Regions from separate parts of the Eubacterium sp. Marseille-QA0814 genome, predicted to be linked through region 3. Evidence: predicted binding sites of a transcription regulator. Region 3 holds the regulator's gene; each other region holds the start of a gene.

What was found. Region 3 encodes HrcA, which represses chaperone genes, less so after heat shock. Its sites were predicted from a motif close to TGTTAGCACTCNNNNNNNNNGAGTGCTAACA; they were not measured.
Region 1: ACQY63_RS02115 (co-chaperone GroES) is a predicted target of HrcA. The motif match lies at 3,185-3,215, and genes of this name have one in related genera.
Region 2: ACQY63_RS10950 (Hsp20/alpha crystallin family protein) is a predicted target of HrcA. The motif match lies at 2,794-2,824, and genes of this name have one in related genera.

The regions. Positions count from the first base shown of each region.
Region 1 is NZ_CBCPMG010000001.1:456,743-461,734, reverse strand. Features, by position in the region: gene ACQY63_RS02125 (cation-translocating P-type ATPase) at 1-872, opposite strand, end outside; gene groL (chaperonin GroEL) at 1,202-2,824, opposite strand; gene ACQY63_RS02115 (co-chaperone GroES) at 2,846-3,130, opposite strand; gene ACQY63_RS02110 (DNA-3-methyladenine glycosylase family protein) at 3,290-4,168, opposite strand; gene ACQY63_RS02105 (hypothetical protein) at 4,380-4,992, shown strand, end outside.
Region 2 is NZ_CBCPMG010000001.1:2,372,122-2,377,113, reverse strand. Features, by position in the region: gene ACQY63_RS10960 (ATP-binding cassette domain-containing protein) at 1-1,188, opposite strand, end outside; gene ACQY63_RS10955 (ATP-binding cassette domain-containing protein) at 1,228-1,890, opposite strand; gene ACQY63_RS10950 (Hsp20/alpha crystallin family protein) at 2,174-2,635, opposite strand; gene ACQY63_RS10945 (discoidin domain-containing protein) at 2,886-3,107, opposite strand; gene ACQY63_RS10940 (MATE family efflux transporter) at 3,172-4,518, opposite strand; gene ACQY63_RS10935 (phosphohydrolase) at 4,529-4,882, opposite strand.
Region 3 is NZ_CBCPMG010000001.1:102,901-107,892, reverse strand. Features, by position in the region: gene dnaK (molecular chaperone DnaK) at 1-1,643, opposite strand, end outside; gene grpE (nucleotide exchange factor GrpE) at 1,686-2,312, opposite strand; gene hrcA (heat-inducible transcriptional repressor HrcA) at 2,332-3,375, opposite strand; gene ACQY63_RS00450 (DegV family protein) at 3,681-4,514, opposite strand; gene ACQY63_RS00445 (TIGR00730 family Rossman fold protein) at 4,621-4,992, opposite strand, start outside.

The DNA of each region.
Region 1 (4,992 bases), 350 kb from region 3:
TGAACAATTGTAATAATAGATGTTAGTGCCTCTGGAATCGCTGCTACTGCAAGTGCTACAGCAAACATAAGTGAGTCAAGTAATGCCTGCCCTCTAATTAAACTAAGAAGTAAAACAAAACCACATATTCCCATAATTACAAGTGCTAGTTTTTTGCTAAAATTATCCATGCTTATCTGTAAAGGCGTTTTCTTATTTTTGGTGTCATTCATAAGGGAAGCAATGTTACCAATTTCTGTGTCCATGGCTGTATTTGTGACAATAACTTTTGCCCTACCATAAGTTACCAATGTTCCTGAATACACCATATTCACTCTATCTGCAAGTGGAGTTTCATCCTGTAAAACTATATCTGCCTTATCCACATTTAAAGATTCGCCTGTAAGAGAACTTTCATTTACCTGTAAAGAATAATTCTCTATTATTCTGCCATCAGCAGGCACCATATCTCCTGCTTCCAATATTAAAATATCACCAGGCACAATCTTTTTTGATGGAATTTCCATTTTTGCACCATTTCTAATTACTTTAGACACAGGTGATGATAATTCTCGTAAGGCATCAAGAGATTTCTCAGCTTTAAAATATTGAACAGTACCTAAAATTGCATTTAAAATTATTACTACCAAAATTACAATAGTGCTTTCCACATTACCCGATGCTAATGAAATAAGCGCCGAAATAATTAGAATAATAACAAGTAAATCATTAAACTGGTCGTAAAATATTTGAAAAAATGTTTTCTTTTCTGTTTGTTCTAAAATATTTTCTCCGAAAGAGTTTAATTTTTCTTCTGCTTCTTTTGATGTTAGACCATTAAAAGTTCCAAATTGTTCTTTTAGCTGTTGTTTTGTTTTTTGATAATTTTCCATGGGAACCTCCTTGCTAATATTTGCATTTTTCTTTTTTTATTTACAATGAATTCCCTTGGAATTCATTGTAAATAAAAAAGAACGAGATTTTTGTGCATCAAAAATAATGCACAAAAAGTCTCGTTCAACTAAATCTTGTTAGTTCTCTGGCCTCCGGTTCAATTATGAACGTACTGACGAAAACCAGAACATGTAAAACATGCAACTACTCCCCTTTTGTTGTAAAGGTCTATAATTTTCTGTTATTATATCACACTGCAATCGAAAATCCTAGTACAATTTCTAATAAAAATTCCAGACCTAAAATTTTCAGAGGCAAATTTCATAAATTACATGCCCATTCCCATACCAGGGTTAGCTGGCATAGCAGGAACATCTTCTTTTATGTTTGCAACAACGGATTCTGTTGTAAGTAATGTACTTGCCACACTTGTTGCGTTCTGTAAAGCGCTTCTTGTAACCTTAGCAGGATCAAGGATTCCGGCGTCAACCATCTTAACGTATTTTCCGTTAAGTGCATCAAAACCTGTTCCCGGTTCTGATTCTCTTACTTTATTTACAATAACTGAACCTTCAAGTCCTGCATTCTTTGAAATTGTAAATAATGGTGCTTCAAGAGCCTTAAGAATAATTGAAGCTCCTGTCTTTTCATCACCTTCAAGTGAATCAACTAATTCTGCAACTTTCTTTGAAGCATGGATATAAGCAGATCCGCCACCTGCAATAATTCCTTCTTCTACAGCTGCTCTTGTTGCGTTTAAAGCATCTTCCATTCTTAACTTGTTTTCCTGCATTTCTGGTTCTGTAGCAGCACCTACTCTTATTACTGCAACACCACCGGCTAATTTTGCAAGTCTTTCCTGTAATTTTTCTTTATCGAAATCTGATGTTGTTTCTTCAAGCTGAGCCTTAATCTGACCAACTCTTCCTTCGATTTCTTCTGATGCTCCAAGGCCATCAACAATAATTGTATTTTCTTTTGTTACCTTAACAGATTTTGCTCTACCTAAATCTTCAATCTTAGTTTCTGCAAGAGATAAACCAAGTTCATCTGAAATAACCTGACCACCTGTTAAAATAGCAATATCTTTTAACATTTCCTTACGTCTGTCACCATATCCAGGTGCCTTAACAGCTACTACATTAAATGTACCACGTAACTTGTTTACGATAAGTGTTGTAAGAGCTTCACCTTCAACATCTTCAGCAATAATTAAAAGTTTTGCACCAGACTGTACAATCTGTTCAAGTACAGGAAGGATTTCCTGAATGTTAGAAATCTTCTTATCTGTAATTAAAATATATGGATCTTCTAATGTTGCTTCCATCTTTTCCATATCTGTTGCCATGTAAGCTGAAATATATCCTCTGTCAAACTGCATACCTTCAACTAAATCAAGTTCAGTTTTCATTGTCTTTGACTCTTCAATTGTAATAACACCGTCGTTTGAAACTTTTTCCATTGCATCTGCAACCATGTTACCAACTTCTTCGTCACCTGCTGAAATTGCAGCAACCTTTGCAATCTGTTCTTTTCCTGTTACAACACTGCTCATGTCAGCGATTGCTTCAACTGCACAATTTGTAGCTTTCTTCATTCCTTTTCTAAGAATAATTGGGTTAGCACCTGCAGCTAAATTCTTCATACCTGCGTTAATCATTGCCTGTGCTAAAACTGTAGCTGTTGTTGTACCATCACCTGCAACGTCATTTGTCTTTGTTGCAACTTCTTTTACAATCTGTGCTCCCATGTTTTCAAAAGCATCTTCTAATTCAACTTCTTTTGCAATTGTTACACCATCGTTTGTAATAAGTGGTGCCCCAAATGATTTATCTAAAACTACGTTTCTTCCTTTTGGTCCAAGTGTTACCTTTACTGTATCTGCTAACTGGTTTACACCTGCTTCAAGAGCCTTTCTTGCTTCTGCTCCATATTTAATTTCCTTTGCCATAATAAATGCCTCCTATAAAAATTATTCAACTATTGCAAGTATGTCTGACTGTTTTACAATAATGTATTCTTCATCATCTAATTTAACTTCATTGCCTGCATATTTTGAAAAGATAACAACATCCCCAACTTTAACATGCATTGTTACTTCTTTTCCATCAACTAATCCACCGGGACCAACTGCAACAACTTCTGCCTGCTGTGGTTTTTCCTGTGTCTGACTTGTTAAAATAATTCCTGACTTTGTTTTTTCTTCAGGAGTAGACTGTTTTAATACTACTCTGTCTGCTAATGGTACTAATTTCATTTTGTTACCTCCATATGTTATACTCATAGGTTCTAGACCTGCTTTTTTATGTTTTGTTAGCACTCTTTAATTATGAGTGCTAATCACTAATACATATATTATCACTTTTCTTATTAAATGCAACCCAAATAATAAAAAATTAACAAAACTGTTACATTTTTATTTTCCTACCTTGTTATCTCTGCCAAAACAGAATAAATATTGTTGGGCATAGCCACCGTACTCTCCGTATTTTTCTCTGGCAAATTCAGCAATCCTTTCCTTAGATGTATCTTCACCATTGAAATAAACTGACTCCATAATTCTTTTTATCCATACATCAATTGGAAAAGCATCTCTGTAGCCAAGTGAGAAAAGCATTACACAATTGGCGACCTTTTCACCAACACCTTTAATTTCTATTAGTTTTTTTCGTGCCTGCTCTTCATTTAAATTCTTAAAAGTTTTCTCACATAAATAGCCACTACTAATCTTTTCCACTGCATCAGCCAAATATGGTGCCCTGAAACCTGTTTTCATTTCTCTAAAGCTTTCTTCCGTTATTGTTCCAAGAACCTTTGGTGATGGGAATGAATAATATTTTTCATTGTTTATGGTACCCAGATAATTTCCATATTTTTCGCTAATTCTTTTTACAAGCTGTTTAATATGGGGAATTTGTTTATTTTGGGAAATAATAAAAGATATAAGCATTTCATGAAACTGTTGATTTAAAATTCTAACGCCATATTTTTCCTTTATTGCAGGTTCCAGTTTTTTGTCATTTTGCAATAAAAAATTTTTGATTTTTCCATAATCACGTTTCAAATCAAAATAATCAATCCAAATATTTTCGACTTCTTCTATAGAATTATTGAAGAAAATCAAATTATCATCTTCCTGTTTTACATGTATTAATTTCTCATAGGCAACAACTACATATTCATTATCATTTTGCTTATAAAATCTAAAACACTGACCACATTCTAAAGTCTGTTCCAAATTAAAATCATTTATTCCCTCTATAATTGTATTATTTTTTTGCTGGTATATTCTCATTTTTTTCTCCTAATGTATTTCATAATAACACTAGCCTAACATTTTTAATTATCAGATTCAATAGAATCATTTACCAATTAATATATCATGAAAAAAAGCTTATACTAAATATATATTCTTACTTTATTTTGTGGCAGTTTCGTATTATAATTAAAGAAAATTTGTAACGACTAATACAAATATATTTAGAATAATAATTGGAGGTTTAGATATGGGATTTTTAAAAAAATTATTTGGAACAGCAGCAGTTACCGGAGCCGCTGTTGGTGGTGCATTATATGTGAAGAAACGCAAGGAAGAAAAAGATATTGACGAAGATATTTTTGAAGATTTTGACGATTCAAAAGCATTTGATGTTGTAACTGATGACAACGGAGATTCTACTAAGGTTGTAATTACAATTAACAAACGAAAAGTTAAGAATTTTGCTGATAGTGCAGCAGATAAGATTATTGACACTTCTGAAAAGATTAAGGATACCGTATCTGAAAAGCTTGGAGAAGACAATGTTAATATTATTAAAGATAAAGCTAGTCAGGTAAAGGAAAAAGCTTACGAAGCTGCTGACATTGCAAGTGAAAAGGCAAAAGATTTTCGCGAAATGGCTGTAAACAAAGTTGGCGAAGATAAAATCGATGCTACAAAAGAAAAGATTAGCAATGCTGCAACTAAAGTAACAGATACAATTAACAATACAATCGACAAGATGACTTCTACTTCTTCATCACATATCAACGATATTGATGATAATCTTTTTGATGAAGACGATTTGGAAGATGCCTTTACTGATCAGGATGTAACAGAAGACGATTTCGTTACTGAAG
Region 2 (4,992 bases), 2.3 Mb from region 3:
TCTGTCCATTTTCTCCATTAAAAGATTTTCCGTTTCTTCTTTAGCTTCCATTAATTCTTTTAACTTAACAGAATTAGTTGCATTTTCATTCATCTCTTTATCCAGTCTTTCCAGCTTTTCTTCAAGGTTAGCAATATCATCTTCTATGGTTTCATATTCTCTTTGTTCGTTATATGAAAATTTTAATTTTTTATTTCTGTGTTTATAGTCATCTTTTTTTTGACTATTCGATGCTTCTCCTGTATTTTGTTTTCCATTCCCCTTAATACTTCCTGTGCTCTTTGCATTACCTATATTTGCAGATTGCACGGCACCTGAACCACTACCTGATTTTCCAGTATTTTTTTCTCTTAAAGTTCCGGCATTTCCCGCAACCTCCTGCTGTTTCTTCTTATTAATATAGTCTGTATATCCACCTTCATACTGACTAATCACTCCATTACCTTCAAAAGCAAAAATCCTTCTTACTATTCGATCAAGGAAATATCTGTCGTGGCTTACTGTAATTACAATGCCATCAAAACTATCCAAGTAGTCTTCTAAAATTGTCATTGTTTCAATATCCAAATCATTTGTAGGCTCATCTAAAATCAAAACATTTGGTGCTTCCATAAGCACTCTTAAAAGATTAAGTCTACGTCTTTCACCACCTGAAAGTTTTTCTATTTTGCTATACTGCTGGGAAGATGGAAATAAAAATCTTTCAAGCATTGCTGATGCAGAAACCAACCCATCCTCTGTACGAACAAATTCCGCTGTATTTTTTATGTAATCAATAACTTTTTCCTGTGGATCCATGTAAGCAATTCCACCTTGTTGGTCTGTCTCAATTTCCTGTGTATAGTAGCCGATTTTGATAGTCTGTCCAATTGTTACAGTTCCACTGTCAGGTTTAATTCTACCATCTATAATTTTCATTAAAGTTGTTTTACCACAACCATTTTTTCCTACGAAGCCAACTCTGTCACCTTTTAAGAAGTTGTAAGTAAAATCCTTAATTAAAACCGTATTCGCACCATAAGCCTTTGAGATTTTATCAAGCTCAATTGTAGTTTTTCCCATTCTTGACTTAATACTGCTTAATTCAATTTTATCATCTTCAACTATTCCTTTTTGATTCTTAAGATTTTCATAGCGCTGTATATGAGCTTTTTGTTTTGTTGATCTTGCTCTTGCGCCACGCTGCATCCACTGAATCTCCTTGCGGAGAATACTTTGTCTTTTGCGTTAACTTGCCTTCTGACTGTCTTCTCTTTCTGCCTTACGCTGTAAAAATCCAGAATACTTTTCGTTATAACTGTAAATTTTTCCTTTGTCTAACTCGATAATTCTATTAGTAACACTATCTAAAAAATATCTGTCATGAGTTACCATAACTAAGGCCCCTTTAAATGCGCGCAACTGATTCTCCAACCATTCTGCCATTTCACTGTCTAAATGGTTTGTAGGCTCATCTAAAATCAAAATATCACAAGGTGTAATAAGCACAGAAACTAAAGCAAGTCTTTTTCTTTGACCACCGGACAATTCACCTGTTTTCTGTTCAAAATTATTTATACCAAGTCTTGTCATCATGGCTTTCGCCTTAACTAACTCGTCTTCGTTTGCATGATGATGTACCATATTCTGCACACTTTCAATTACTGTGTCGTCTTCATTAAACTTCGGGTTCTGTGGCAGATAATGTATCATCAAATTAGATGCCTTTATGACATTTCCACTGTCAGGTACTTCTAAGCCTGCCATAATTTTTAGCAGTGTTGATTTTCCTGTCCCATTTATGCCAATGATTCCGACTTTTTCGCCTTCATGAAGGTAAAAGCTTGCGTCATCAAATAATTTCCTTTCTGTATATGAATGTGTAATGTTTTCTAATGATAAAATATTCACTTAATGCCTCTTTCCATAAAATTTTTGTTGTCTATAATTCGTTAAACTTTTTTGCTATTAGTATAACACATATGTAGAAAACCGTAACAATAAACAGAACCGTTTTAGCTTAATTTTATGCTGGGAAATATTTAGACAGTTGTATGATTTTTGACAAATTCTTCAGGTGCCCTGTATGTTGTCCACAAACATACGGAGCACAAAAAAACCTAGGACACATTACTGTAGTCCTAGGTTTTTTCATTTATTGCTTATTCTCTAAACAACCATATGAATAATTTATTTATCCTTCAATTTCTATAAATTTTTCTTTTTCTTCAACCTGTTTGTTTTCTTTTGGAACTGTGAAAGACAAAATTCCGTTTTCATATTTAGGATGAACATCCTGAACAGTTACATGATCACCAACATAGAAACTTCTTGTTAGGCTACCTGCATAACGTTCACGTCTTACATATTTACCCTTCTTATCTTTCTCGTCCTTGTCTAATCCTTTAGCTGCATTAATTGTTAATACACCATTTTCAAGTTTCATCTTTATTTCGTCTTTTTTGAATCCTGGAAGATCCATAGAAACTTCATAGCCATTCTCTGTGTCCTTAACATCAGTCTTCATTAAATTCTTAGCATGTTTACCATACAATTTCTTGTCAACATCTGGGAACTCTGGGAAATCAAAGCCTCTTGAAAAATCATCCATAAAGTCATCAAATAAGTTTTCTCCAAAAATACTAGGCATCATCATAAGTCATCTCTCCTTCCATATTACATAACTAAAACTTAATTTGTCATGCGCTACGGCGTAGCGACTAATTTGTTGTGCGCCATCACGTTGAGACCTTTTAGCCTTTTTGTATTTATCTTTGTACCTTTTTCTTTGTACAACTATGTTATAGTCCTTTTTGTTAGCACTGTCAAGAGGTGAGTGCTAATTTTTTGTGAATTTTTTGTGAATTTTTTGTGAACTTTCCAATTTGTGCTTTCAGCCTGTGAGTCTATTTTCCGTAAACTGACACTAAAATGTCATACGCCTTTCCGTATGCAGCTTCCCAGTTAATTACAACCTTGTTAATCATATATGTTTTTTCAAGGTCAATTATAAGCCATGCATCATCTGCAAAATTTGATGACCATCTTGAATCATTATTTCCACTTCCCTCTGCCCCATAATCCTTTGCGTTATAGGCATAAAAAAAGCACTGGAACGCCCATTTTATGATATGCTCCCTATATAGTAGATTTTTAATTATTCAATCTGTCTACTATATAGGGAGCATATCATTATAAGGTTTTTTCAGTGTTTTTATTAATAAATTTGTATCCTAATATGCCCGTCAAATCCGATAAAAACCAACCAATTGGTATGGCTACCCAAATACCAATTACTCCTATAACCGGTATTTTTGATAAATAATATGCTAAAACAACTCGTGTTCCAAGAGAAATTATTGTAAGAATTACTGACATTAATGGCTTATTTATAGCCCTATAAAAACCGTAAAGCATAAATAAAATTCCAATTCCTACATAAAAGGCACCTTCTATTCTTAAATAAGTCACTCCCGTACTTATAACTGCTGCACTCTTACTGCTTACAAATATTGACATAAGTGGTCTTGCAAATATAAATACCAAAGCACTTATTCCCAGGCAAAATAGGACTACACTAATACCTGCTTTTTTTACACCTTCTTTAATTCGCTGCTTTTGATTGGCACCATAATTTTGGGCTACGAAAACAGAAAAGGCATTTCCAAAATCCTGTGCGGGCATATAGGCAATGGTATCAATTTTCACCGCCACCGCAAATGCCGCCATTACATTTTGTCCAAATCCATTAACTATTCCCTGAACCATAAGTATGCCAAGGTTCATCACCGACTGCTGAATACAGGTGTAACCTGATAGTGACAGGATATTTTTAAAATTGCTTTTGCTCCACCTGCAATCTTCTTTTCTGACTCTGTATTCCGGATATTTTATTATGTAATATATCAATATTCCAAGCCCTGCAATATACTGGGAAATTACCGTAGCAACTGCTGCTCCAATTATTCCCATACCAAGTCCAATTACAAAATATAAATCGAGTATTATATTTAACACCACAGAAACGCCAAGAAAAATTAAAGGTGTTACAGAATTGCCAACTGCCCTTAACAGGTTGGAACAATAGTTGTAAATATACGTTGCAAAAAATCCTATAAATACATAAAACAAATATGTACGCATATCAGCAAATGTGTTATCTGGCACATTTAAAACCTTTATAATTTTATCTAAAAAAGTGTATGAAATTATTATCAGTATTATTGTCAGACCACAGGTAATTTCTGAAGATATAACAATTCCGTTTCTAATCATTCTATTATCTTTGTTTCCAAACGCCATTGAAATAAAAGTGCTGCTTCCCAAAGATAACCCAATAATAATGGATGTAAGAAACGTCATTAAAGTATATGACGAGCCAACTGCTGCTAAAGCGGTGTTGCCAATGAATCTTCCCACTACCCATGTATCGGCTAAGTTGTAAAACTGTTGCATTACATTTCCCAGCATCAACGGAATTGCAAACGCCCACAAGCCTTTTGAAATATTACCTTTTGTTAAATCTATGTTCTTTGCCATTATGTGTTCCTTATTTATTTTTAATATCTATAATCGCATACTCTGAATGCTTTTCAGTTCTTATTGGATACCCCCAACCTGCAATTCCGGATGTAACTATCTCATTAAGATTGCTCTCTTTCACATAGCCATAATTCAAATCATTCATATGGAACAATGGCGAAATCAAACCTATTGGTAAAATCTGACCAGCGTGTGTATGACCTGACAAAATCAAGGCTGTTCCAACTATTGCTGATATGTTCTTTTTAGACTTTTTCATTTCACCTTTAAAGAAATCAACTGCCCTGTAGATTTTTCTAAAAAGGTAAAATCCTACTGCTCCAATTGCAATAATTGGAAGCACAACCCAAATAAATATCATAAATTCTCCATTCCTTTCTGGTTAATCCATATTGTTGTATTTTACCATTCCATAGTTGAACTTTATTTATGCAATAGAAATCCCAAGAGATTTCTATTACACAAATAATT
Region 3 (4,992 bases):
GTTGCTTTTAATGCATCAATGTCAGCCTGAACAGCCTGCTTATCAGCATCTGCTAATTTATCACCAGCTTCATTCATTGCTGTTTCTGTCTGTGTGATAATTGAATCAGCTTCGTTCTTAGCATCAATTGCTTCCTTACGTTTCTTATCAGCTGCTTCAAATTCTGCAGCTTCTTTTACAGCCTTATCAATATCTTCATCTGACATATTTGAACCTGCTGTAATTGTGATGTGCTGTTCCTTACCTGTTCCAAGGTCCTTAGCTGATACATTTACGATACCGTTTGCATCAATATCGAATGTAACTTCAATCTGTGGAACACCTCTTCTTGCTGGTGGAATTCCATCAAGTCTGAACTGACCAAGTGATTTATTATCTCTGGCAAACTGTCTTTCACCCTGTACAACATTGATATCAACGGCTGTCTGGTTATCTGCTGCTGTTGAGAAAATCTGGCTCTTCTTTGTAGGAATTGTTGTGTTTCTTTCAATAAGTCTTGTAGCTACACCACCCATTGTTTCAATTGATAATGAAAGTGGAGTTACATCAAGAAGAAGGATATCGCCGGCACCTGCATCACCTGCTAATTTACCACCCTGAATTGAAGCACCAAGTGCAACACATTCATCAGGATTCATCTTCTTTGATGGTTCATGACCTGTTAACTGTTTTACCTTATCCTGTACAGCTGGGATTCTTGTAGAACCACCAACTAATAATACCTTGCTAAGTTCTGATGCTGAAATTCCTGCATCCTTTAAAGCATTCTGTACTGGGATTGCTGTTCTTTCAACTAAATCTCTTGTTAATTCATCAAATTTAGCCTTTGTAAGTGTCATATTTAAATGCTGTGGTCCCTGTTCATTTGCTGTAATGAATGGGATGCTAATTTCAACCTGAGTAGCTGATGAAAGTTTCTTCTTTGCATCTTCTGCTTCAGCTTTAATTCTTTCCATAGCCATCTTGTCACCTGAAAGGTCAATTCCTGTCTTTGACTTAAAGTCTGCTACCATGTAGTCCATAACTTTCTTATCAAAGTCATCACCACCAAGTTTGTTATCACCGTTTGTTGCTAAAACTTCGATTACACCATCACCGATTTCGATAATAGATACATCAAATGTACCACCACCTAAATCGTATACCATAATCTTCTGTTCCCCTTCGTTATCAAGACCATAAGCTAAAGCTGCTGCTGTTGGCTCGTTGATAATTCTCTTAACATCAAGTCCTGCAATCTTACCGGCATCTTTTGTAGCCTGTCTCTGAGCATCGTTAAAGTAAGCAGGTACTGTAATAACAGCTTCTGTAACTTTTTCACCAAGGTAAGCTTCTGCATCAGCTTTTAACTTCTGAAGAATCATAGCTGAAATAGCCTGTGGTGTATATTCTTTTCCTGCTACATTTGCCTTGTAATCTGTTCCCATATGTCTTTTAATTGATGAGATTGTTCCTTCTGCGTTTGTAACAGCCTGACGTTTAGCCTGCTCACCAACTAATCTTTCTCCATCTTTCTTAAATGCTACTACTGATGGAGTTGTTCTTGCTCCGTCTGCATTTGTGATAACTGTAGGTTCTCCACCTTCCATAACAGCTACACATGAGTTTGTTGTTCCTAAATCAATACCAATAATCTTTCCCATTTTATTTTCCTCCTAATAAATATATGATTATTTCAAATAAAACTAATTAGCTACTTTTACCATACTGTGTCTTACCACTGTATTTCTGTATTTATAACCTTTCTGTAATTCCTCTGACACAACGTTTTCACCAAGTTCGTCATTGTCTTCATGCATTACAGCGTTGTGAAGTTCAGGATCAAATTCCTTTCCCTTCGCCTCAATTGCTTCAACTCCAATATCTTCAAGAGTCTGAAGTAACTGTTTATATATAAGATTCATTCCCTGTCCTACAGGTGATTCTAAATCTTCTTCACTAAGTGCTGCAACTCCTCTTTCGAAGTTATCAACTACAGGTAAAATCTTTTCAATAATTGATTTTGCGCCTGTTTCAAACATTGCTGTTTTTTCTTTATCACTTCTGCTTCTAAAATTTTGAAATTCTGCAAATAGTCTTTGATATTTATCATTAAGTTCTTCTATTTGCTCATCTCTCTTATCTTTTCGCTTGAAGCCTTTTTTCTTTTTCTTTTCAGTTTTCTCTTCTGAAGCATCTTCTGTTTCCTGTGTTTCCTTGGATTCTTCAGTCTTCTCTTCTGAATTCTCAACTTCTTGGTTCTCTTCCACTGCAGATGCTTCTTCTACATCTACTTTCTGGTTTTCTTCCAAGTCCTTATTTTCCTTTTCCATTGGACTTTCCTTTCTAAATTTATTCTTTGTCGTTAAAGTTTTCATTTAACTGTTCTTTTACAACTCTTAAGGTTTCAACAACCTTTTCATAATCCATTCGCTTTGGACCAATGATACCGATTGTTCCTTTGAAACCATCTTCTAATTCGTAAGTAGCAGTTACAACACTGCAATCCTTCATGGACTGAACCGGACTCTCGTTTCCGATGTAAACCTGAATTCCGGTTTCTTCATCACTTTCGTTAATCAATTCTGTTAGCTGTGACTTTTCTTCCAGTGTGGTAAGAAGCTGACTTGCTCTCTCCTTGTCACTAAGTTCAGGATATTTAAAAATATTTGTTGCACCTGATGTGTAAATCTTCATTTGCTCCTCAGTGGAAATAGCTTCTGTTATTGCCTTAAGCACTTCATTAACCAAATCCTCATATTCACCTGCCTGTGAAGTCAATGCTGAAATAACACCTAAGTTAATTTCCTCTAAAGCCAAACCTGCAAGTGCTGTGTTAAGTGCCACGTTAAGTCTCACTATCATTTCCTGACTTACAACTCTGTCAACATTAACAATCTTATTCACTACGTGGTTCTTATCGGAAACCACTGTGCACAACAACTGTTTTTCTTCAAGTACAGATAACTGTATGAATTTGATTTTGTTTCCCTGAGACTTTGGAGAAGAAACCATTGTGGCATAGTTTGTATTGTTTGCTAAAACCTTTGCCATATTCTGGAGAAGTGTCTCAACCTTGTCAACTTTTTCAATTAAAAGGTCTTCCTTCTCGCTAACCTTCTTCTCACGCTCATCTAATTCTGACATCTTATCTTTGAGCATGTGGTCTACATAAAATCGATAACCTTTATCAGTAGGAATTCTACCTGCTGATGTATGAGGCTGAACTATATAACCCATTTCCTCAAGATCAGACATTTCATTTCTGATTGTTGCTGAACTAAGATTCAGATCTGTGTATTTAGAAATTGTTCTTGAGCCAACCGGTTCCCCTGTCTCTAAGTAATTTCTAATTACTGCATCCAGAATCTTTTCTTTTCTTTCATTCAGTTCCATAGATTACTCCTTTCTATGGTTTTAAGACTATTAGCACTCGTGTTGTTTGAGTGCTAACATCTTTTCTATGGTCTAATCTATCACTATCAATATTCTTTGTCAACACTTTATTTTAAAAAGAATTGTAAATTAAATGTAAAAAAAAGTTGTCATTATTTTAATACTCTTAAGTCCGTTAAACTATAGAATATTATCCTAACAACAACTTTCTTATTCTCTTTAACATAAACACTTTAATTGATTTTATGTTAATGCTTTATATTTTCTTATTTTCTTTGTTCTTATGTAAGACCATAAAGCAAGAATTACTCTGCTACATAAACAATTCCGTATGCTTCAGGTCCGATGTGTGTACCAATTGTTGGTCCAATCTGTAATCTGTCTGAAACTTCAATATTAGCTTCTTTCAATCTGTCTGTAAAAGTTTCATTATTTACAGTTCCAATTGAATATATACTGTAAACCGGGAAGTCTGTATTAATTGTGTCGTTTGAAATCAACTTCATAATATCATTTAAAGCTTTTTTCTTTCCAATGCTCTTTGCCTTAATACCTACTTTTCCATCTTCTGTAAAATAAATTAAAGGTTTTATTTTTGCAATTGTGCCAATTCCTGCTTCGATTTTTGACAAACGACCACCTTTATACAAATTATCCAATGTATCAAGCACTGCATACATTCTAACCTTTGGCTGAATTTCTTTAATAGCCGCAACTATTTCTTCTGCTGTCTTGCCACTGTCTCTTAACTGTATGCCATAGTCAACCAAAACCTTAATAACAAAAGTAGCTGATAATGAATCAACTATATGTATCTTATCATATTCAACCATGTTCTTAGCTAATGTGGCACTTTGAATCAAGCCACTTAAACCTGATGAAAGTAAAATACATATAAGCTCGTCTCCATCTGCCTTAATTTTTTCAAATATGTCAATAAAATCCTGTGGTGATGGCTGAGCTGTTTTAGGGAACTCATCTGATTCCTGTGTTAATTTATAAAATTCATCCTTAGAAATTTCACCGTCTCTAAAACTCTTATCTCCTACACTAATCGCTATCGGTATGTACTCTATCCCTTTTCCCTGTAACTGTTCTTTATCATAATCAGAACCTGAGTCAATTAAAAATTTTATCATTCTGCATCTCCTTTTAACCAAAACAAAAGCTGTTCACAATAGTTTACTTTATGAACAGCTTGTATTTTGTACTTTACTACACATTTGCAATTTAGTCAAATTTTTATTATTTTACAATCATCTCTTCAATATCTTCAAATGTATTAGCAACGCTATACACTCTTGATAAATCGCAGTGGAACATTCCCTGTTCCTTCATTTCATCCATAAATTTAAGTAATGTATCATAAAAACCATTGTGGTTAAAAATAATTACTTTTCCTTCAATCATATACTTTTCGATTAATACAATTGCTTCAAATAACTCATCCATTGTTCCAACGCCACCTGGTAAAACAATGAACACGTCAGCTTCCGATTCAAAATGTCCTTTGCGCTCAGCCATTGAATCACAAACAATTTCCTTATCACATCCTTTGAACACGTTCATATTCTTAAATGCCTTTGGATATACACCTGTTATGTAAGCACCTCCGTC